DNA from 2 places in the Caballeronia sp. TF1N1 genome. Region 1 is predicted to be linked to the other one. Evidence: riboswitches for the same ligand, from Rfam matches in the RefSeq annotation. Region 1 holds a riboswitch; the other holds the start of a gene.
The links. Region 1 has a riboswitch for thiamine pyrophosphate ahead of thiC (phosphomethylpyrimidine synthase ThiC). Riboswitches for the same ligand answer to the same signal wherever they lie in the genome.

Region 1 (10,928 bases):
AATGCCCACTTCAGCATGATCGTTCCCCGTTGGAATGATTGAAAAATGATGACGAACCCATGCTAGCCGGGCCTTTGGGCGCGCGCATCCGGGCTGGCTCCTTTTTTGCTGTGGGAATCCACCGACATCCGCTTTCAAACGGCTTTGCCGGCGTGGCTCACGACGCCCGCCGGAACCGCAGAAACACACCATGAGCCACGTTCTAAAAGACGCCGCGCCGGCAGCATCTGAAACTCCACAGGGACTCGCCCGGCGCGCAACGCGTATCAACGAATGGATGCATCGCTATAGCTGGGCGGTCGCGATGACGGTGGCTATCGTCATTACCGTCGGCGGGCTCGTGATTCTGGAATCGGGGCGCATGCGCATCGCGGCCGAGTACGAGACCGCGCTCGATGCAAAAAGCGCCACCGCGCAGTTATCGTCGCTGGCGGCCGATATCGCCACGCTCAGCGCCGAGGAACGCGGTTTCGCGCTTGCCGCCGACGACACCTACAAGAGCCACTTCGCGCAAACGGCCGGGCGCGTGCGCCGCGCGTTGACCTCGCTCGATAGCTATTACCGCCGCATCGGCGATGACGCCGCGCTTGCGAGCTTCGCGCAGATTCGCGCGGCCGCCGACGAGAACATCGCGCAAGGCGAGGCGCATCTCGCCGATCTGTCGAAGACGCCCGCGGATGCGGAAATGCGCGCACGCGTCGTAGCGACGCCGTCGCCCGACACCAGCGCCACGCTCGATGCCGCGCTCGCCCTCCTGCGGCTGAACGAAGAGCAACGCGCGCAGCACGCGCTCGATGCAAGCCGCGCCGATCAGCGCATTTCCACGCTGTGCGTCGGCGCGTTGTGCGCGCTCAACATCGTCCTGTTCCTGCTGCTGTTCCGCAATCTCGGTATCCAGTTGGACAAGCAGGACCGCGTGCAGAAGAAGCTCATTACGCAGCAGGAGGAACTCGACCGGCTCGTGTTCGAACGCACGCGTCAGCTCGAAGCGCTCGCGTGGCATTTGCAATCCGTGAGCGAAAACGAAAAGACCGAACTTGCGCGCGAACTGCACGACGAACTTGGCTCCATTCTTACCGCGAGCAAGATGGATGTCGCGTGGGTGCGCGGCAAGCTCAGGACGAGCGAACCCGCCATGTCCGACAAGCTCGCGCGCGCCATCGGCAATCTGGACCAGGGAATTGCGCTCAAGCGGCGAATTATCGAAGACATGCGGCCGACCGTGCTTGCCAACTTCGGTCTCGTGACCGCGCTACGCTCGCTCGCCGATGAAGCCGCGCAACGCAACGGCTGGAGCGTCGAATTCGATCTTCCCGGCGACGATGTGAAGCTCGGCGAGGCTATCGAGATCGCGCTCTTTCGGGTGGCGCAGGAGACGCTCACGAACGCGGCGAAATACGCGCGCGCGAACCGCATCGAAATTGCACTCGCGCTCGATGGTGACGACGTTGCGCTCGCTATCGCGGATGACGGCATCGGCATACGTCCGCAGGATTTGAAGCGCACGCAGACGCACGGCCTGGTCGGCATGCGTCAGCGCGTGTCGGCGCGCGGCGGGCGCTTCGAGATCGAACGCGTGGCGCCGCATGGCACGCGCATCAGCGTGTCGATGCCACGCGAGCGCAGCGCGGGTGCGTTCATCGATGCAAGCACGCCGGCGGCCGTTCCGCTTGCTTGATTACGTAGGACGATACTTACGCCAATAGCAGAGACGGCCGACACCAAAAACCCGTGCGCGCCTACAGCGTCGACTACGCCGCTTTTTTATGATTGATCACAACGGAAGCCTCGAAGGGCTACCCGAATTTCTAATTCAAGGGGAACACACATGACTCGAATCATCGCTTTGCTGCTGATTGCCGGCACCGCCGCGCTCGCGGGCTGCAATACCATGTCGGGCGCGGGCCAGGATATCTCGAAGGGCGGTCAGGCTATTTCGAATTCGGCCGAAGAGCATAAGTAAATTGGCCGCGGCGCGGTGAGCCAGGCGCTCATCGCGTTGATGTCTCGTGCTGTTTTTCTGTCGTCCCGTCATGTTTTTTGGCGGGATTTTTTTCGTTTGTCTTTAGTACGTGAGAGAGCGTGGATGCGTGGCACCTGAGGCTTGCTTGCCTCGCGTGATTGGCGACGTTCGCACGTAGTTAGGCGGCCGGATGTCTGCGAGGGTCATAAACCCGCTCTTCTTCGAACGAAAAACCCCACGCGTGCGGCAGCGTGGGGTTCGTCGATGTCTGCGCCCTGTTACCCGGGCGCTTCAGATTACAGCGTGTCCGGCAGCTCGATCGCAGGCGTCGTGGTATTGCCGCCCTGCGCAACGAGCACGCGAATCTTGTTCGGGATCACTTGCGACAACGCGTTGCCTGAAGGCAGCGTCGTCACGAGCCAATCGGCGTTGTTGCTCAGATTGAACGATGCCGACGCATACACCGGCGTCTTCGAACCTGGCAGCGTCGCGACCAGCTGATACGTCCCGCCGTTGACGTAGAGCGAGTCTCGCGTCGTTGCCGGCACGGCGTTCTTGAAGCCGACGCCCGCCATCGTCGGATTGACGGTCGCGATGTTCGTCCCCGGTGCGACCAGATACAAATCGAGAGTCTGCGCATTCGCCGACGCATTGAAGCCGCGCACCCGCGCGCTGTTCGAGAGCAGGCCCTTGTCGAACGGATCGTCGATCACGGCGATGGACGGCAGGAAACCCGCGTCAGGCAGCGCGATCACCGTGTACTCGTGACCCTTGGCGGCATTCGAGATGCTCGTGTCGGTCGCGAGTTGCGTCGTCGTGTTGACGGCGGCGTAGGAGAAGTTCTGCTGGCCCGTATCGATGTTTGCGAAGTTCGTCACCGTCTGGTAGCCGAGATTCGCTTGCAGCACCTTGCCGTTGTCGTAGAAATCGACGTTGGGGGCACTCGGGATCGCGTGGATGAAGTGGACTTCTGGATTCGTGAGTCCGAGTTCCTTGCCTACGTCGTCGGAGCCGCCACAAGCGGACAGGATCGAGGCGACGGCGGCAAGCGCGGTGACTGTGCGGATGAGCTTCATGTTTCCACCTTCCTTAGCTTTGATCATTGATTTTGTTGTCCGGTCCGCGCTGCGAGCACCACGCTTAAGTGATCATGCGTATTGCCCGGCGCGCCTCGGAAGACCCCTTCTCTCTTTTGCTTCTATTCCCTTGAACGACAGGCTTTCGTGTCATGCCGATGAAACTGTCGTTCGAGGGTGACGGCATTGAGCAATGCGCATGCCCTGCATCGGTGCGCAGAGGCGGCCGAAATGACGGCGAGCCTTGCGCCGCAAGGGTTTGTTATTCGTTAGAGGAATTGCTCGGGCCGAGCTGGAAGGCCGACTAAAGCGGCGCCGGATAGTAGCGAATGCAGCGCGCGGAGGAGGTTTTTACAAAAGGAAAGGCGGAGGGCGCGCTGCTCAAACCAACCCCCGCCGCCGATAATCAAACCAGAACGACAACGCAACGCTCATCAAAATCACGACCGTGGCAACAACCGTCCACTGCGTGATGATTTCCCCAAGCAACAAAGCGCCCAATAAAACCGCGACGACCGGATTCACGTAAAGACAACTCGTCGCGACAATCGTGCTCGTGTTCCGAATGAGAAAGTTATAAGCGACATACGCGGCCATCGATCCGACCACGACGAGATACAAAAACGAAAACCCCGCGCCCATGCTCACTTGGCCAAGGCGCTCGCCTGACACGAACGCGATGACAGTCGCGATAAGCCCGCCAAGCCCGATCTGCAACGCAGTCGACATCAGCAGATCGGAAGGCTGCGAAAGACGGCTTGCCAGATGCGCCCCGCCCGCCCAAAAAATTGCCGCGCACAAGATGGCGAGCGTGCCGACGGTCGAGCTCGGCGAGGGATCGCCATGATTGAGCAACACGATACCCAAGAGACCCAGCGCCACCGCAAACCATTCGCCCTTCGCCACACTGCGCCCGGCAAGCGCGGTGAAGATCGTCGCGAAGAGCGGCACGGTAGCCACCATCACGGCAGCCGTGCCGGTTCCCACCGTGCGCATGCCGTAAGCCATCATCCCGCTCGACAAACCTTCGAGCAAAGTCCCGACGATCGCTGCATTCCGTACTTCACGCGCCGTCGGCCACACCGCCTTGCGATGCATGGCGATCACGAAGAGACCGACGCCAGCGCACAGGTTACGCAGGCCGCCGAGCATGAGCGGCGGAAACGATTCGAGCGCCAGGTGAATGCCGAGATACGTCGATCCCCACACGAGATAAACGACGGCCAGCGCGAGCGCGACGCGTCCCTTGAGGCTGCGAGGAGCGCGAAACGGAAAGCGGTCGGGAAAACCGAGCGGCAGACGCGGAGGTACGGCAGACATGCATTACTCCGCGAAGCGCGCCCGGATTGGGGCAAGAGACTTGCAATGGGGACTGCCGCCAATCGACCGAACGGGGCATGAGCTTGAAGAACGCGCGCGCCAGGTGACGAACGAGGCGGGACTGACGATGGACGGCATGACGGAGCGAAAGAAGTGCGGAAGCGACAGGCGGGGCGACTGCTGACGACATCCGGGTAAGTACCGAAAATCGCGCGCTCGCCATTATGCAGTAAGCGCCTGCGCTTCAGCGCAAACTTCGCGAACGGTTGCCAAGATGCCACGCCACGATGTATGGTGACGCCTGCTAACGCGGGGGTCCTGCGTTGCACATCGCGATTCGTCCGGCTGCGTCGACTGAATGGCCCGTGCAATGTGGGTGAGAAATACCCTTTGAACCTGATCTGGATAATGCCAGCGCAGGGAAGCGTTCGGGCCTCGGCGCACGGTATCTCTCTCACGCGCCACGTCTTCTCGGGCCCGCACCTTTCCATCTCGTTCCTCCCTGTCTAGCTCCTGAATCAGCCGAGCTCGCCGGCGTTCGTTTGTTCGTTGTTCGTTCGATCGCCCGCGTGCTCGCTGTCAATTACCGTCCCTGCGACTGAAAAGGAGAAACAGCACATGAATGCGAATCCCAAGTTCCTTTCCGAAAACGCCATCGTCGATGCAGCCGCCATCGCGCCGCTGCCCAACTCGCGCAAGGTCTACGTGACGGGTTCGACGCCCGACATCCGCGTCCCGATGCGCGAGATCACGCAGTCCGACACGCCCGACAGTTTCGGCGGCGAAAAGAATCCGCCGGTGTACGTGTACGACACGTCCGGCCCCTACTCCGATCCGGACGCGAAGATCGACATCCGCTCCGGTTTGCCCGCGTTGCGCGCCGGCTGGATCGAAGCGCGCGGCGACACCGAGGAACTCGCGGATCTTTCGAGCGAATTCGGCCGCGAGCGCGCCGCCGATCCGAAAACGGCCGAGCTGCGCTTCCCCGATCTGCATCGTCATCCGCGACGCGCGACGCCCGGCAAGAATGTGTCGCAGATGCATTACGCGCGGCAGGGCATCGTCACGCCGGAGATGGAATACATCGCCATTCGCGAGAATCAGCGCCGCGCCGAATACCTCGAAAGCCTCAAGACGAGCGGTCCGAACGGCGAAAAGCTCGCCGCGATGATGGGCCGTCAGCATCCCGGCCAGTCGTTCGGCGCGGTGCCTTTCGACAAGGACGCCCTGAAGGCCATCACGCCCGAGTTCGTACGCGATGAAGTGGCGCGCGGCCGCGCGATCATCCCCGCGAACATCAATCACCCGGAAAGCGAGCCGATGATCATCGGGCGCAACTTCCTCGTGAAGATCAACGCGAACATCGGCAATTCGGCCGTGAGTTCGTCGATCGGCGAGGAAGTCGACAAGATGACCTGGGCGATCCGCTGGGGCGGCGACACGGTGATGGACCTGTCCACGGGCAAGCATATTCACGAGACGCGCGAGTGGATCATCCGCAATTCGCCGGTGCCGATCGGCACGGTGCCGATCTATCAGGCGCTCGAAAAGGTCAACGGCAAGGCCGAAGACCTGACTTGGGAAATCTTTCGCGACACGCTCGTCGAGCAAGCCGAGCAAGGCGTCGATTACTTCACCATTCACGCGGGCGTGCGCCTGCAATACGTGCCGCTGACGGCCAACCGCATGACGGGGATCGTCTCGCGCGGCGGCTCGATCATGGCGAAATGGTGTCTCGCGCATCATCGGGAAAGCTTCATCTACGAGCACTTCGAAGACATCTGCGAGATCATGAAGCAGTACGACGTCTCGTTCTCGCTCGGCGACGGCCTGCGTCCCGGCTCCATCTACGACGCGAACGACGAAGCCCAGCTCGGTGAACTGAAGACGCTCGGCGAACTCACGCAGATCGCGTGGAAGCACGACGTGCAAGTGATGATCGAAGGCCCCGGCCATGTGCCGATGCAGCTCATCAAGGAGAACATGGACCTGCAGCTGGAATGGTGCGACGAGGCGCCCTTCTACACGCTCGGGCCGCTCACCACCGACATCGCGCCGGGCTACGATCACATCACCTCGGGCATCGGCGCGGCGATGATCGGCTGGTTCGGCACCGCCATGCTTTGCTACGTCACGCCGAAGGAGCATCTCGGACTTCCGAACAAGGACGACGTCAAGACCGGCATCATCACGTACAAGCTCGCGGCGCACGCGGCCGATCTGGCGAAGGGTCATCCAGGCGCGCAGGTGCGCGACAACGCGCTATCCAAGGCACGCTTCGAGTTTCGCTGGGAAGACCAGTTCAACCTCGGCCTCGATCCCGACAAGGCGCGCGAGTTTCACGACGAAACCTTGCCGAAGGATTCCGCCAAGGTCGCGCATTTCTGCTCGATGTGCGGCCCGCACTTCTGCTCGATGAAGATCACGCAGGACGTGCGCGACTTCGCGGCCAAGCAAGGCGTCTCCGAAAGCGATGCGCTCGCCAAGGGCATGCAGACCAAGGCCATCGAGTTCGTGAAGAAGGGCGCGGAGATTTATCAGCCGACCTGAAGCAAACGCTGACTGTACGCAACGGCCTGTGCTTCCTTGCAGGCCGTTTTTGCATGGCGCGCGCGTGCACCGTTTCGGGCATCTTTCCTGCTGATAAACGAACGAACCGGCGAAAAAAACGTTGCGGCGTCCGTCGATGAAAGCCAGATCGTGATCGAACGGCAGGACGCGTGGGCAAAGCCGCGGCCGTTTCATTGATCAATCGTTCTGGAGAGTCGACATGAAAATCATCAAACAAATCGGCGCCGCAGCAGTGGTCGTTTCCCTTCTCGCCGGACTCACGGCCTGCGACAACATGACGACGCGTCAACGCGATACGGCCGTTGGCGCTGGTGTTGGCGCCGCGGGTGGGGCCGTGATCGGCGGAAGCGCGTTATCGACGTTGGGGGGCGCGGCAGTAGGCGGGGTTATCGGCAATCAAGTCGGGAAGTAAGCGGGCGATCCACAGTCATCTTATGCGGCAAGCAGCGATGCTTGCCGCCGCTTCGATCGAGGGCTGTTTCAGGATTGATACACGCCGAGATTTGTTAGCGGACGCGCGACGCGCACGCCGCAACGATCGAGTAAGCTCCTTCTTAACGGACCCTTCCTCGCAATCGCATAGGTAGAGTCCGGCAAGTCGCAAGCAAGGAGCAGCATCATGATTTCCCCGCGCATCATCTTCGGTTACAGGGCAGCGGCCGCTTCGCTTGCTGCCGGATTGCTTCTCGGCGGATGCTACCTGCCGTATCCCGACTACCCCGCTTATTACTATCCGCCGGTTCCCGCTGCCTACACGCAACGTGAGTTCGCGTTACCGGCGCAAGGTGCTTCGGGCGTCAGTGCCGCGAACGCGCCGTCGCAAGCTCAGTACGCAGTGGCCGCGCCGACAGTCGACTACTCGACGATCTATACGAGCACGCCGTATGCGCCGGCTTATCCCTATCCTTACGCGTACGCACCTTATCCCGCTTACGCCGCTTATCCCGCATATGCTGCTTACCCCGGTTATTACGGCTACGGTTATCCGTCGGTGTCGATCGGCTTCGGCTACTGGGGCGGCGGCGGATGTTGCTGGGGACGTGGCTATGGCGGCGGATGGCATGGTGGCGGCGGTGGATGGCACGGCGGTGGCGGCGGATGGCACGGCGGCGGTGGCAGTTGGCAAGGCGGCGGTGGACATGGCGGTGGCGGCCATGGCCATTGAATAATCAAACACCACGCTCGGACGCGGCGTCGATGTTGCACTCTGCGCCGCTATTACCGACAAAAGTAACAATTCTGAAACATTTCCCGGCAATGCAGGTGCAATCCGCTTGCCCTGCCGCTCTGTACGATCGGTCACTTTCCTTATCCGACAAGGCCCTGGCGGATTACGCCGGTGCTTTGGCACGATTATCGCTAAATGGTATCCCTACTTATTGGACCGCGCGGGTGTCAGCCCAAGCGTTACCTATCGTTCTCGGGGATTGGACATGATGGCCTTCGCTTTTTTCCTGCTGTGGATGGTCGCATCCCTTGGGCTGCTCGCGCTTTGGGTGTTTCGCCAAGTGCCTGCATCGCGTCTTGATTCCAGCGCGGCAACACGAACCACCGCTACTCCGGCGACCGTCGAGAGCTGATCGCCGCATCCCGCGAAACGCGTGACCAACCTTCCGAACGGAGCGGATGCGTCACGTCCCTTTCCGCTTCCATCCGGCATCCTTACGCCAATATTCAAGCCTTGACGAGGGCCATCCTCGCCCTATTCTTAGTGAGCGCGTTATGCGGTTGCTTAAAGTCTTCGATACCACTCGAACCAGCAGCGAAGACCGCGGCATCCATCCAAGAATAGAGACACAGGAGACCCGATGTTCCATCAGATCCTCACGCCTGTCGCGGGTTCGCTCGCGCTCTCCTTCATCGTTGCCGCGTTGCCTATCATCGTCGTACTCGTCATGCTCGGCTGGGCGCGCCGTCCCGCGTGGCAGGCTTCGCTTGCGGGACTGATCGTCGCGTTGATCATCGCGATGGTGGGCTGGCACTTCCCGGTTGGACTCGCGCTCGACTCCATCGCAGCCGGCGCCGTGTTCGCGCTCTGGCCGGTGATGTGGATCGTGTTCTCCGCGATCCTGCTCTACAACGTCGCGCAACGCTCGGGACGCTTCGAAGCGTTTCGCGTGTGGATGATCGACAACCTGCCGAACGACCGGCGCATCGTGCTCGTGGTCATCGGCTTTTCGTTCGGCGCATTGCTCGAAGGCATCTCGGGCTTCGGCACGCCGATCGCCATCACGAGTTCGCTCTTGATCCTGCTCGGCTTTCCGACGCTCGAAGCGCTCACGTTCACGCTGATCTTCAACACGGCGCCAGTCGCGTTCGGCGCGCTCGGCGTACCGATCACCGTGCTCGGCGCGGTCACGCATTTGCCCACCGATGCGCTCGCCAAGATGGTCGGCCGCCAGTTGCCGTTCTTCGCGTTCTTCCTGCCGTTCTATGTTATCGGTATCTACGCGGGCTTTCGCAACATGCTGCGCGTGTGGCCCGTGCTGCTCGTCTCGGGCGGCGCGTTCGCGCTGACGCAGTACGTCACGTCGAACTACATCAGCTATTCGCTCACCGATGTCCTCTCCTCGCTCGTCTCGCTGATCCTCACCATAGCGTTCCTGCGCGTCTGGAAGCCCGCGCCCGACGAACGCTTCGCGGTGAACGTCGATCGCCTCGCCAACGCGCGCGGCAACGTCTCGGCCGCTCAGGGATGGATGCCGTGGATCGTCGTCTCAGTCGTGGTGATCGTCTGGACGGTGGCCAAGATCTTCCTCATCGGCGACGTGAAGGTCCCGTGGCCGGGGCTCGACAAGGCGGTCTACATCACGCTCTACAATCAGCCCTACGGCGCGATCTGGGACTTCCAGCCGCTCGCCACCGGCACGGCGATTCTCGTGGCGGCCATCATCACCGCGCTCCTGGTGAAGTTGCCGGCAAGCGAGTTCGGCCACGCTATCGTCGATACCTGGGTGCAAACGCGCATTGCCATCTTCACGGTGGCGACCATCGTCGGGCTCGCCTATCTCATGAACTACTCGGGCATGAACTACACGCTCGGACTCGGGGTGGCCTCGGTCGGGCCGTTCTTCCCGCTCGTGTCGGCCTTTCTCGGCTGGGTGGCGGTGTTTCTCTCAGGCAGCGATACCTCGGGCAACGCGCTCTTCGGCAACCTTCAGGTGGTCGCCGCTCATCAACTCAATCTCAATCCTGTGCTGATGGCCGCGACCAATTCGTCCGGCGGCGTGATGGGCAAGATGATCTCGCCGCAAAACATTTCGACGGGCGTCGCCACGACCGAACTCAAGGGCAAGGAAGGACTCGTTTTCGCGCGCACCTTCAAGCATTCGATTCTGCTCACCATCATTCTCGGCATTCTCGTGTGGCTGCAGCAGAACGTGTTGACGTGGATGATTCCGCCACATTGATTGTTCCTTGCGGTCTCATCGGCGCGATGACCGACGGCACGCGGCGCGGTGCTAACATGCGCGGACTTTTCCTTGGAACACTGAAGTCCGCATCGTCATGTCACCCGTCAATTTGTTGCAACTCGTCTGTCTCGCCGCGCTCTGGGGCGCGTCGTTTCTCTTTATCCGCGTGGGCGTCGCCGAGTTCGGCGTCGCGCCACTAATGGCCTTGCGCGTCGGCATCGGCGCCGTGTTTCTCGTCGCCATGCTGCTCGGCCGCCGCCAGTTTTCGAGCAGTCTCGCGATCATGCGCAAGCGTGCGCTACCGCTACTCATCGTCGGCATTCTCAATTCGGCCGCGCCGTTCTGCCTCTTCGCTTATGCGGAGCTGACGCTTTCGGCTGGCGCCACATCCGTCATCAATGCGACGACGCCGCTGTGGGGCGCGCTCGTCGCCTATCTCTGGCTGAAGGACCGGCTCACGACCTTGCGCACTATCGGTACGGCGATCGGTTTCGCGGGGGTGCTGCTGCTCGTGTGGAATCAGATAGAAGGCTCGCCCGGATCGGCGGGATCGGGCGCGGCGGGCGTGCTGGCGGCGGCCGCGGC
Region 2 (10,928 bases), 1.4 Mb from region 1:
GCGGCGCCAGATAGTTCTCGAGCACGTTGTCTACTCCGACAATCTCTATCAGATGACGCTTCAGGTCGTCGGAAAAAGTCGATGCGACACGTGACTTGCTCCATGTCTTTAGGTCGTTGACGCGCACCAAGGCTTGACCATAGCGAAGCAAAGACATGCCGAGTGAAGTTTCGTCTGACTCGGACACGATCTGCCCATCTTCTCCAAGGCGCGCGCCGTATTCCGCCAGCATCTTGTCCAGCAGCACACGGCGTGGACCGCGCGTGAGAAGAGTAGCGTCGGAGTCGTAGGAAATGCGCATCAACGTCGTGCCCGCATCTTCGATGAGCCAGCCGCCCATCGTTTGACGAAGCCAGACCGTCACGTAGTCGCCATCCGGTTCCAGCAGCGGCATGGACAAGCGAAGCGCATCACCGTCTTGTGCCACGTCCAGCTCGGAACACCATGACTCGCAGAGCAGTCGTTTAACCGTATCGGGTGCGTCGCGCAGCATGTCAGAACTCGAGCTCGGATTGAAACGGGTTGTAGTCAAGCAAGTCGACGCTGCAATCCCTGCAGAGACAATCAAATGCTCCCTCAACCGAATTGTAGTCGTAGACCGATTCAGCATAGCCGTCCGGATCGTGGCCGGCACGGATGTATCGTTCGGTGGCGACATGCTTGTGACAGCCTAAGGGAACCTTGACGCGCTCGATAACATTTCTGTGCCCGTGATAAGGACCGTTGTAACGCACGAGCACAAGGGTTGCATCAGGTGACCACACACGCGCGAGACCGACAGAAAACGCACTGGCTCTGGTCAGCGAGACGCGAAGAAAGAGCCGGTAAACCTGTGTCATATCGCGTGCATCGTGGAGCACGTAATTCTTTTCGCGGTGACCGCCTTTCGTTACCCACCGCGCCCCCTTGTTGACGATGGATTTTGGCGCGTGGCGCATCGATTCGAGATCGTCGTCTGTCAGTAGAAGGAAGTCCATCGATTATTTGTGACTGTCTGCCGTAACGCTTCGAAGTCTATGACGTCGCGCGCAGGGCAAGTTACTCACCGCCACAAATAAGAAAAACCGCACCCACAATTGCTCGCGGATGCGGTTCTTCATTCAGCAAGAGACGGAATCAAACCTCCGCCATCGTCCTCTCTATCTCGATCCGATAATCATGGAACAGCGCCACCGACTCCCGGTGCGCAACGCTCAAAATCGCCGCCTTCGGCAAACGTTCGACGAGCGTGTTGTAGATATGCAGTTCGTTATCCGCATCGAGGGCGCTGGTGGCTTCGTCGAGGAACAGGAAGTCGGGCTTGTGCAGCAGCACGCGCGCGGCGGCAAGACGCTGTTGCTCGCCCGGCGACAAGCTGCGCGCCCAGTGCGCACTTTCTTCCAGGCGGTCGCCATACTCGGCCAGATTGCACAGACGCAGCGCCTCGCGCGATTCCTCGTCGGTGAAGGTGCCACCCGGCGACGGATAGCTCAACGCCGCGCGCAGCGTGCCGATCGGGAGATAGCTCACTTGCGGGATAAACAGCATCTTCGCGTCGACGGGTGCGTCGATACTACCGTCGCCGAACGGCCAAAGGCCCGCCAGAGCCCGCATCAGCGTGCTCTTGCCCGCGCCCGACGGCCCGACTATCAGCCAGCGCGATCCCGGTTCTATCGTCACATCGCCCACGCGCGAAAGTGGCGTGCCATTCGGCAACGCGAGCGCAAGCCCCTTGGTCGTCAGCGCTTTCGTGCTCGTGTAATGCAGGTTGATACCGCCATGCGCCGTTGCCGGCGACGTTTCCTCGCGGATATGCGTCGAGCGCATCACACGCTTGAATTCGCGCAGACGATTCACCGTGGCGCGCCATTCGACCAAGGTCGAGTAACTGTTGATGAACCAGGAGAACGAATCGCTGACCGTGCCGAACGCCGATGAAATCTGCATCAAGACGCCGAACGAGAACGCGCCCGCGAAATAGCGCGGCGCGGCAACCATGATCGGGAAGATGATGGCGATCTGTCCGTAGAAACTGAGCACGAAGGTCATGCGCTTCGTGTACTTCATGATCATCCACCAGTTGTCGCGAATGCGCTGGAAAATGGTCTTCGCGTTGGCCGTCTCGGTGGCGATGCCATCGTAAAACGCGATCTGCTCGGCATTCTCGCGCACGCGAATCAGCCCGAAGCGGAAATCGGCCTCGACCTTCTGTTGCTGGTAGTTGATCGACACCAGCGGATGCCCGACCTTCTGAATGATGACCGAGCCGATGATCGCGTAAAGCGCCGCCGCCCAGACCATGTAGCCGGGAATGACGAGCGGCGTGCCGAATGCCGTGATGGTCAGCGCGCCCGCGAGCGTCCACAAAATGGTGATGAACGTGACGAGCGTGACGAGCGTGGAAAGCAGATCGAGCGACAGAGACAGCGTGGTGGTCGCGAAGGATTGCAGGTCGTCGCTGATCCGCTGGTCGGGGTTATCGGCGAGACGGTCGCGTTCTATGCGGTAAAAAGCGCGGTCGCCGAACCACTGTTCGAGATACTTGTTGGTCAGCCACTGGCGCCAGCGGAAGCCGAGCATCTGCCGCAGATACCTCCCATAAACCGCAAGCAGAATGTACGCGAAGGCGAGGCCGGTGAAGACCAGCAGAAGGTGCGGAAAGTCGTGGACGTTCTTGTTCTGCAGCGCGTTGTAGAACGCCGCGCTCCAGCTGTTGAGCCGCACGTTGATCCATACGACCGTCATGTTGATCGCGATGATGGCAACGAGCAGACCCCATGCGAAGCCGCGCTCCTCCGAGACCCAGTAGGGCTTGATGAGGCTCCACGCAGAGACCGTGTCGGCTTGTTGCTGCGTGTTTTCCGGTTGAGAATTGGCCATGACCTTCCTGATGATATGCCGGTCCGAGTTACGAATGGACGCACCGCGCCGCGATACTCGCACGCGCAGCCTCTTTCCTGTCCCGCAGATTGTTCAGAGGTTCCCTTAACTGCCGCTTAATTCCGTGCTCATTCGCACAACCATGCGGAGAACCATGCTCGCGGCATTGTGCCAGAGTGCCGACTGAGGCGACCAAAGGCGGGGAATCCCGGTTTGCAGCGGCTTTGGCTTTCATGGTCTAATGATCTTCGACGAAACAGGGGTGCTTCGCGCGCGACGTCATCGAATTATCGGTGTGCTGGCGCGGCGAGGCTGAGAGAGACCCTTTGCACCCGATCCGGGTAATACCGGCGAGGGAAGTTTCCGGAGAACGCGCGGCCGTCGCGCCTTTCCTCCAGGTTCTTCCATCATCTTTCTTTTCCGCCTGGCGCGCGTTGTTTGCGTTGCCGCTGCCGGGCCGGTCTCTCCTCTGCAAGTTTTGTCTTCGCGTTCGTGCGTTTGCTGCACGGCGTTATCAGTCGTGGATAAGACCGGAGCGGCGCACAGCCTCGTTTCGATCGACAGGAGACATCGGAAAAGTGAACACGATCGATCAGCCCGCCGCGCGCCGGCCAGACTTCGCCGTCATCGGCGGAGGACTCGTCGGGCGGCTCGTGGCGTGGCAACTCGCGGGCGCGGGCCACGGCGTCGCGCTATACGAGCGCGGCGACGAGGCGGGCACGCAGTCGGCTGCGTGGGTGGCCGCCGCGATGCTCGCGCCGCTCGCCGAGGCGACGAGTGCGGAGCCGCTCGTCGTCGAACTCGGCGCGGCGTCGCTGGAACGCTGGCCGGGTCTCATCGCCGAGTTGCCCGAGCCGGTTTACTTTCAGCGCAACGGCACGCTCGTCGTCTGGCACGGCGCGGATCGCGCGGAAGCGCCGCTGTTCGAACGCAGGCTGCGCGCCAACGCGCCTGCAAGCTTGCTCGATGGCGGCTTCATCAAGCTCGCGGGCGCGGAAGTCGCGCAAGCGGAACCCGCGCTCGGCACGCGTTTCGCGCAAGGCTGGCTGCTGCCGCACGAAGGTCAACTCGACAATCGTCAGGCGCTTCGAGCGCTCGCGGCCGGACTTACGGCGCGCGGCGTGCGCACGCACTGGAATTCTCCGGTCGATGCCATGCCCGACGCGCGCTGGATCATCGATTGCCGTGGGCTGGGCGGCAAAACTGCGTGGCCCGCGTTGCGTGGTATTCGCGGGGAAGTGGCGCGCGTGCATGCGCCGGGCATCGGGTTGTCGCGGCCGGTGCGGCTGCTGCATCCGCGTTATCCGCTGTATATCGCGCCGAAAGAGGACGATCTTTACGTGATCGGCGCGACCGAAGTCGAAGGCGAGGACATGTCGCCCGTGAGCGTGCGCTCGGCGCTGGAACTGATGAGTGCGGCGTTCGCGGTGCATCCGGGTTTCGGCGAGGCGCGCATCCTCGAACTCAATTCTCAGTGCCGGCCGACGCTGCCGGATCATCGGCCGGCCATCGTCTGGGACGGGGCGCGGACCGTGCGCGTGAACGGCCTGTATCGGCACGGCTTCATGATCGCGCCGGAAGTCGCCGATGCCGCCTGCGCACTCGCCCAAGCCATCGCCGGCGGAACCGTCGCGGACGCCGCATCGTTCGCGGATTATCGCGGCGGCGCGCGCTGGTCCGAACTTCTGCATAGCGAACCGGCCATCGCGGCCGCGCTCTAGTCATCGAAAGTCAAAGCCATGAACATCCACATCAATCAGCGCGAATTCAGTCTGACCGATGCCGCCACCGTCACCGACGCGCTCGCCGCATTCGGCGCCAAACCGCCGTTCGCGGTCGCGCTCAACGGGCAGTTCGTCGCGCGCGGCGAGCACGGCACGAAGACGCTTCGAGCCGGCGACAAGCTCGACGTCGTGTCGCCCGTCGCGGGCGGCTGAATCCACCGAATCCGAAGGATCGAATCATGACCTCACACACCGCCGCCCATAGCCTCACGCTCTACGGCCAGACGTTCCCGAGCCGTGTGCTGCTCGGCACATCGCGTTATCCGTCGCTGCAATCGCTTTCGGATTCCATCGATGCCGCGCGGCCCGGCATGGTGACCGTCGCGCTGCGCCGTCAGTCCGAGACTGGCGAGGCCGGTTTTTTCGAAGTCCTCAAGCGTCACGGCGTCGCGCTGCTGCCAAACACGGCGGGCTGCCATAGCGTCGATGAAGTGCTGACCACCGCCTACATGGCGCGCGAGGTTTTCGACACGCCGTGGATCAAGCTGGAACTGATCGGCGACGACTACACGTTGCAGCCCGACCCGATCGGCCTCGTCGAAGCGGCGGGCAAGCTCGTGCGCGACGGCTTCAAGGTGCTGCCTTATTGCACCGAGGATCTCGTGATCGGCCGCCGTCTGCTCGATGCCGGCTGCGAGGCGTTGATGCCCTGGGGCGCGCCCATCGGCACCGGCAAGGGCGTGACCAATCCCTACGGTCTGCGCACGTTGCGCGAGCGGCTGCCAGACGTGCCGCTGATCGTCGATGCAGGCCTCGGCGTGCCCTCGCATGCGTGCCAGGTGATGGAGTGGGGTTTCGACGGTGTGCTCTTGAACACCGCCGTGTCGCAGGCGACCTTTCCGTCGCAGATGGCGCGCGCGTTCGCGCTGGGTGTCGAAGCCGGGCGCACGGCGTTTCTCGCCGGTCCGATGGCCGAGCGCGACAGCGCGCAGGCCAGCACGCCGGTCGTTGGCATGCCGTTCTGGCATCAGGACGGAGGTGCTGCATGAGCTTGCTCGGACACGAAGTTTTCTGGCCGCCGGCGGATGAGTTGACCGAAGTCGCCGAACGTATCCGCGCGCGGCTCGGCGAGTGGCCCGCGCCGCCAACGCGCTGGCGCATCTGCCTGACCGTGCCGGATACGCCAAGTGCGCAGGATCTGCTCGTCGTCAACGAGCCATACGCCGCGGGCAATGCGACGGTGCTGGAAGCGTACGAACGTCGCGTGATATTGCTGCATGCAGGCGCGCGCCATGTTCTCGAAGGCGAGCGTTCCGACGACTGGCTGGCCGCGCTGGCGGCGTTCCTCGACTGCAATTTCGAACCGCACGATGCGCTCGTCCTGGCAATGGCATGGCGCGCCGGCGACGAACAGAAAGAAGACGCGTGGCCAAGCGACTTCGACACGTTCCCGCGCGTCGGCGATCTTCCGCCCGCGCCGGAACCTGCCTTTCCCGCTTGCCCGGACAAGCTCGGTCTCTACCCCGTCTTGCCGAGCGCGAATTGGGTCGAACGCGTGCTGGACCTCGGCGTGCGCACGGCGCAGTTGCGCCGCAAGACCACCGACGCAGCGGACCTTCACGGCGAAATCGAGCGTTCGGTCGTGGCGGGGCAGCGGCATCAGGCGCAGCTTTTCATCAACGATCACTGGCGCGAAGCGATCGCCGCACGCGCTTACGGCGTGCATCTCGGTCAGGAAGATGTCGAAACCGCCGATCTGCAGGCAATCGCGCAAGCCGGCTTGCGCCTCGGACTTTCGACGCACGGCTATTACGAGATGCTTCGCGCGCTGCACTTCCGGCCGAGCTATCTCGCGCTCGGCGCGGTGTTTCCCACCACGACGAAAGTCATGCCCACCAAGCCGCAAGGCCTGGCGCGGCTTACACGCTACGTAAAGCTTCTGAAAGGACGTGTGCCGCTCGTCGCGATCGGCGGTATCGACGGCAAGGTATTGCCCGAGGTGCTGGCGACCAGCGTAGGAAGCGCTGCTGTCGTGCGTGCCGTGACAGAAGCGGCGGACACCGAAGCCGCCGTCGAGTCGCTACAACAAAGCTTTGCAAATCAAGGGTAAATGTTCTGAAAATCATATCGGGTAGAGCGTAGGTAAAGCACCGATTGCGCGCAGGCCCTATAATTCGGCCTCTTGCGTCCAAGGAATTTCTTACCTCGTGCCAGCTTTCCCCGAGCCCCTGCTAGAGCTTCGCGACGTCGATTTCGGTTACGGTAATCGGCCCGTTCTCTCGAACCTGAACATGCGTTTCACGCGTGGTCAGGTGGTTGCGGTCATGGGTGGCTCCGGCTGCGGCAAGACGACAACCTTACGATTGATCGGCGGGCTGGTGAAAGCCAGCCGCGGTCAGGTGCTGTTCGCGGGCAAGGACGTCGGCACGCAATCGCGCGACGGTCTTTACGCGCTGCGCCGCCGGATGGGCATGCTGTTTCAATTCGGCGCGCTGTTCACCGACCAGACCGTGTTCGAGAACGTCGCGTTTCCGCTGCGGGAACACACGGATCTGCCGGAAGAGCTCATCCGCGATCTCGTCCTGATGAAGCTCAACGCGGTTGGCCTGCGTGGCGCGCGCGATCTCGCGCCGTCGGAGATTTCCGGCGGCATGGCGCGCCGCGTCGCGCTTGCCCGCGCCATCGCGCTCGATCCCGAACTGATGATGTACGACGAGCCGTTCGCCGGTCTCGATCCCATCTCGCTCGGCATAACCGCGCAACTCATCCGCACGCTCAACGACGCTCTCGGCGCCACGTCCATTCTCGTTTCGCACGATGTGCCCGAGTCGTTCGCCATTGCGGACTACGTGTACTTCGTCGCGAACGGCGGCATTCACGCGGAAGGCACGCCGGAGCAATTACGCGCGTCGGAAGACCCGACCGTGCGTCAGTTCATCGACGGCACGCCGGACGGTCCCTTCAAGTTTCATTACGCGAGCCAGCCGCTCGCGGCGGATTTCGGCATCGGAGGGAAAGCATGATCAGCGCGCTCGGACGCTGGGTGCTCGACGGTTTCGGAACCGCCGGTTATGCAATGCGCATGCTGTTGCGCCTCGTACTCGAATTCTTCCCGCTTTTGCGGCGGCCGCGTCTCGTCACGAAGCAAATTCACTTCGTCGGCAATTATTCGCTTGTCATCATCGCGGTGTCGGGCCTGTTCGTCGGCTTCGTACTCGGGCTGCAGGGATATTACACATTGAACCGCTATGGTTCGGAGCAGGCGCTCGGACTGCTGGTCGCGCTTTCGCTCGTGCGCGAACTCGGGCCGGTCGTCACGGCGCTGTTGTTCGCCGGCCGCGCGGGTACGTCGCTGACTGCCGAGATCGGTTTGATGAAGGCGGGCGAACAACTCACGGCAATGGAAATGATGGCCGTCGATCCCATGAAAGTGGTGGTCGCGCCGCGCATGTGGGCGGGCATCATCGCCATGCCCGTGCTGGCGGCCATTTTCAGCGCGGTCGGCATCATCGGCGGGTATGTGGTCGGCGTGTTGCTGATCGGCGTGGATTCCGGCGCGTTCTGGTCGCAGATGCAAGGCGGCGTGGACGTGTGGCGCGATGTCGGCAATGGCGTCATCAAGAGCATCGTGTTCGGCTTCGCGGTGACGTTCATCGCATTGTTCCAGGGCTACGAAGCACGGCCAACGCCGGAAGGCGTGTCGCGCGCGACCACGAAGACGGTCGTGTACGCGTCGCTCGCGGTGCTCGGCCTCGATTTCCTGCTGACCGCGTTGATGTTCAGCTGATGTCCAGCTAATGAACCAAATGCAAAACGCCCGCGAGGGCGTGGGCGTTGTGAAGGGCACAGACCTCACACGCGCTCTGCGACAAGATTCTCTTTGGGAAGACGATGAAAAAGACTGCTCTCGACTTTTGGGTCGGCCTCTTCGTGGTGCTCGGTTTCGTGGCGCTGCTGTTCCTTGCGCTGAAGGCGGGCAACATGAGTTCGCTGTCGTTCCAGCAGACCTACGCGGTGAAGCTCAAGTTCGACAACATCGGCGGCCTTAAGGCGCGCGCGCCGGTCAAGAGCGCGGGCGTGACGGTCGGGCGCGTCGGCTCGATCAGCTTCGATGGAAATACGTATCAGGCGGTGGTCGCCATCGACATCGACAAGCAATATCAATTTCCGAAAGATTCGTCCGCCAAGATTCTGACTTCCGGTCTGCTCGGCGAGCAGTACATCGGCCTGGAGCCGGGCGGCGACGATCAGATGCTCAAGAACGGCGACACCATCACGATGACGCAGTCCGCCGTGGTGCTAGAAAATCTGATCGGACAGTTCCTCTATAACAAGGCAGCGGATTCCGGCGCGTCGAAATCCTCGGCGGCGCCGGCGGCAACGGCAGCTCCCGCACCGGCATTTCCGGGTGCGGCAAGCGCGATGGGCGCGAGCGCAGCCTCGGGTACGGCTCAATAAGGAGAAACAACATGCACTCGACAGGGATGCGGCGCGCAATCGTTCTAGCGGCAACGGTGGGCATGTTCGGCGGGTGCGCGACAGTGACCACTCCGACCAAGGGCGATCCCTTCGAGAGCTACAACCGGACGATGTTCACGATCAACGACAAGGTCGATCAATACGCGTTCAAGCCGGTGGCGCAGGCTTACGTCTGGGCCGTCCCGGAACCCGTGCGCAACAGCGTTACGAACTTCTTCTCGAATATCGGCGATGTCTACATCGCGGCGAACAATCTTCTGCAACTGAGAATCGCGGATGGCGTGTCTGACATCATGCGCGTCGCGATCAACACGGTGTTCGGCGTGGGCGGTCTGTTCGACGTGGCGACCGTCGCCAAGCTGCCGAAGCATTCGGGCGACTTCGGTCTCACGCTCGGGCACTACGGCGTGCCGCCTGGCCCGTACGTCGTGCTGCCGCTCCTTGGACCAAGCACCGTGCGCGATACCGGCGGCCTCGCGGTCGATTATTTCGGTAATCCGCTGAGTTACGTGCAGCCGGATTCCGTGAGCTGGGCCTTGTACGGCGTAAATCTCGTGAACACACGCGCGAACCTGCTGGATGCATCCGACATTCTTTCGGATGCCGCGCTCGACAAATACTCTTTCGTTCGTAACGCTTACCTGCAGCGGCGGCAATATCTGATTACCGGTGGCGAAGGCACCTCGCCCGATTACAGCGAAGCGCCGCTTCCAAACTACGATGCGGAAGGCGCGGAAGCCGCGACTCCGGCGGGCGCTTCGGCCACGGCGGTTCCGTCCGAAGCGGCATCGGGCGCGACGCCTGCTTCTGGAGCCGCTGGCGCGCCGCGCGCAGCGAGCGACACGGGCAACAACACGGTTCCGGGACATCAGTACGTTCCGCCGCGCGCGCCGGGATTCCCTTCGTTCCGCTTGCGTTGAGCGGACTGGCGCTAACGGCCGGTAAAATACTTGGCAGCATTTTTTACAGTTTGACAGGCGCGCGATCTGAACTCGTTCTAGCCAGCGCGCTCAAACTCAAGCCCCTTTTTTTGCAGGATCTGCGATGAAAAAAATCTTTTTGCTTCCCATCTTCGCCATGCTGATCGCGTTCTGCGGCGCGGCGTCGGCGCAATCCGTCGACTCGAGCGCGCCCGACGTGATGATCAAGACCGTCACGCAACAAGTGCTCGACGACATCAAGTCCGACAGCAAGATTCAGTCGGGCGACATCCAGCGCATCACTGAACTCGTCAATCAGAAGATCCTGCCGTACACGGACTTCACCCGTACCACGCGTCTCGTGATGGGGCGCAACTGGAACACGGCAACGCCCGAGCAACAAAAGCAGATCGTCGAGCAATTCAAGATGCTGCTCATTCGCACGTATTCGGGCGCGCTCGCTCAGGTTCGTAACCAGACGGTGCAGTACAAGCCCTTCCGCGCGTCGCCGGAGGACACGGATGTCGTGGTCCGCTCGGTCGTGATGAATAACGGCTCGCCGATCGAACTCGACTACCGCCTGTACAAAACGCCGCAAGGCTGGCGCGTGTACGACATCAACGTGCTCGGCGCATGGCTGATCCAGGCGTATCAGCAACAGTTCAACGAGCAGATTTCGCAGAATGGCGTGGCTGGCTTGCTGCAATTCCTCACGCAGCGTAATCAGCAACTCGCGAACGGCAAGGCATCGTGAGCACGCAGGCAAATGCGCAAGTCGCGGGCGGCCGCTTCCAAACGGCCGCCACGCTGACCCACGAAAGCGCGAAGGCTGCGCTCGACGCGGGTTTGTCGCGTATCGCGGCGGGTGCAACCGAAGTCGACTGCGCGCCGCTCACGCATTTCGATTCATCCGCGCTCGCCGTGCTGCTTGCATGGCAGCGCGCCG

Region 2: it holds a riboswitch for thiamine pyrophosphate, as region 1 does, so the genes downstream of both, LDZ28_RS12225 (FAD-dependent oxidoreductase) here and thiC (phosphomethylpyrimidine synthase ThiC) in region 1, are expected to answer to the same signal.

What each region holds. Positions count from the first base shown of each region.
Region 1 is NZ_CP084626.1:1,039,783-1,050,710, reverse strand. It holds gene LDZ28_RS04805 (DUF1328 domain-containing protein) at 1-17, opposite strand, end outside; gene LDZ28_RS04800 (sensor histidine kinase) at 191-1,678, shown strand; gene LDZ28_RS04795 (entericidin A/B family lipoprotein) at 1,829-1,963, shown strand; gene LDZ28_RS04790 (DUF4397 domain-containing protein) at 2,260-3,039, opposite strand; gene LDZ28_RS04785 (EamA family transporter) at 3,421-4,359, opposite strand; TPP riboswitch at 4,661-4,800, shown strand; gene thiC (phosphomethylpyrimidine synthase ThiC) at 4,978-6,909, shown strand; gene LDZ28_RS04775 (glycine zipper 2TM domain-containing protein) at 7,130-7,342, shown strand; gene LDZ28_RS04770 (hypothetical protein) at 7,550-8,095, shown strand; gene LDZ28_RS04765 (L-lactate permease) at 8,739-10,340, shown strand; gene LDZ28_RS04760 (DMT family transporter) at 10,438-10,928, shown strand, end outside.
Region 2 is NZ_CP084626.1:2,611,667-2,622,594, reverse strand. It holds gene LDZ28_RS12240 (DUF1828 domain-containing protein) at 1-493, opposite strand, end outside; gene LDZ28_RS12235 (hypothetical protein) at 495-977, opposite strand; gene LDZ28_RS12230 (ABC transporter ATP-binding protein/permease) at 1,117-2,859, opposite strand; TPP riboswitch at 3,108-3,235, shown strand; gene LDZ28_RS12225 (FAD-dependent oxidoreductase) at 3,438-4,580, shown strand; gene thiS (sulfur carrier protein ThiS) at 4,599-4,796, shown strand; gene LDZ28_RS12215 (thiazole synthase) at 4,823-5,632, shown strand; gene thiE (thiamine phosphate synthase) at 5,629-6,693, shown strand; gene LDZ28_RS12205 (ABC transporter ATP-binding protein) at 6,791-7,606, shown strand; gene mlaE (lipid asymmetry maintenance ABC transporter permease subunit MlaE) at 7,603-8,370, shown strand; gene mlaD (outer membrane lipid asymmetry maintenance protein MlaD) at 8,475-9,041, shown strand; gene LDZ28_RS12190 (VacJ family lipoprotein) at 9,053-9,982, shown strand; gene LDZ28_RS12185 (phospholipid-binding protein MlaC) at 10,107-10,736, shown strand; gene LDZ28_RS12180 (lipid asymmetry maintenance protein MlaB) at 10,733-10,928, shown strand, end outside.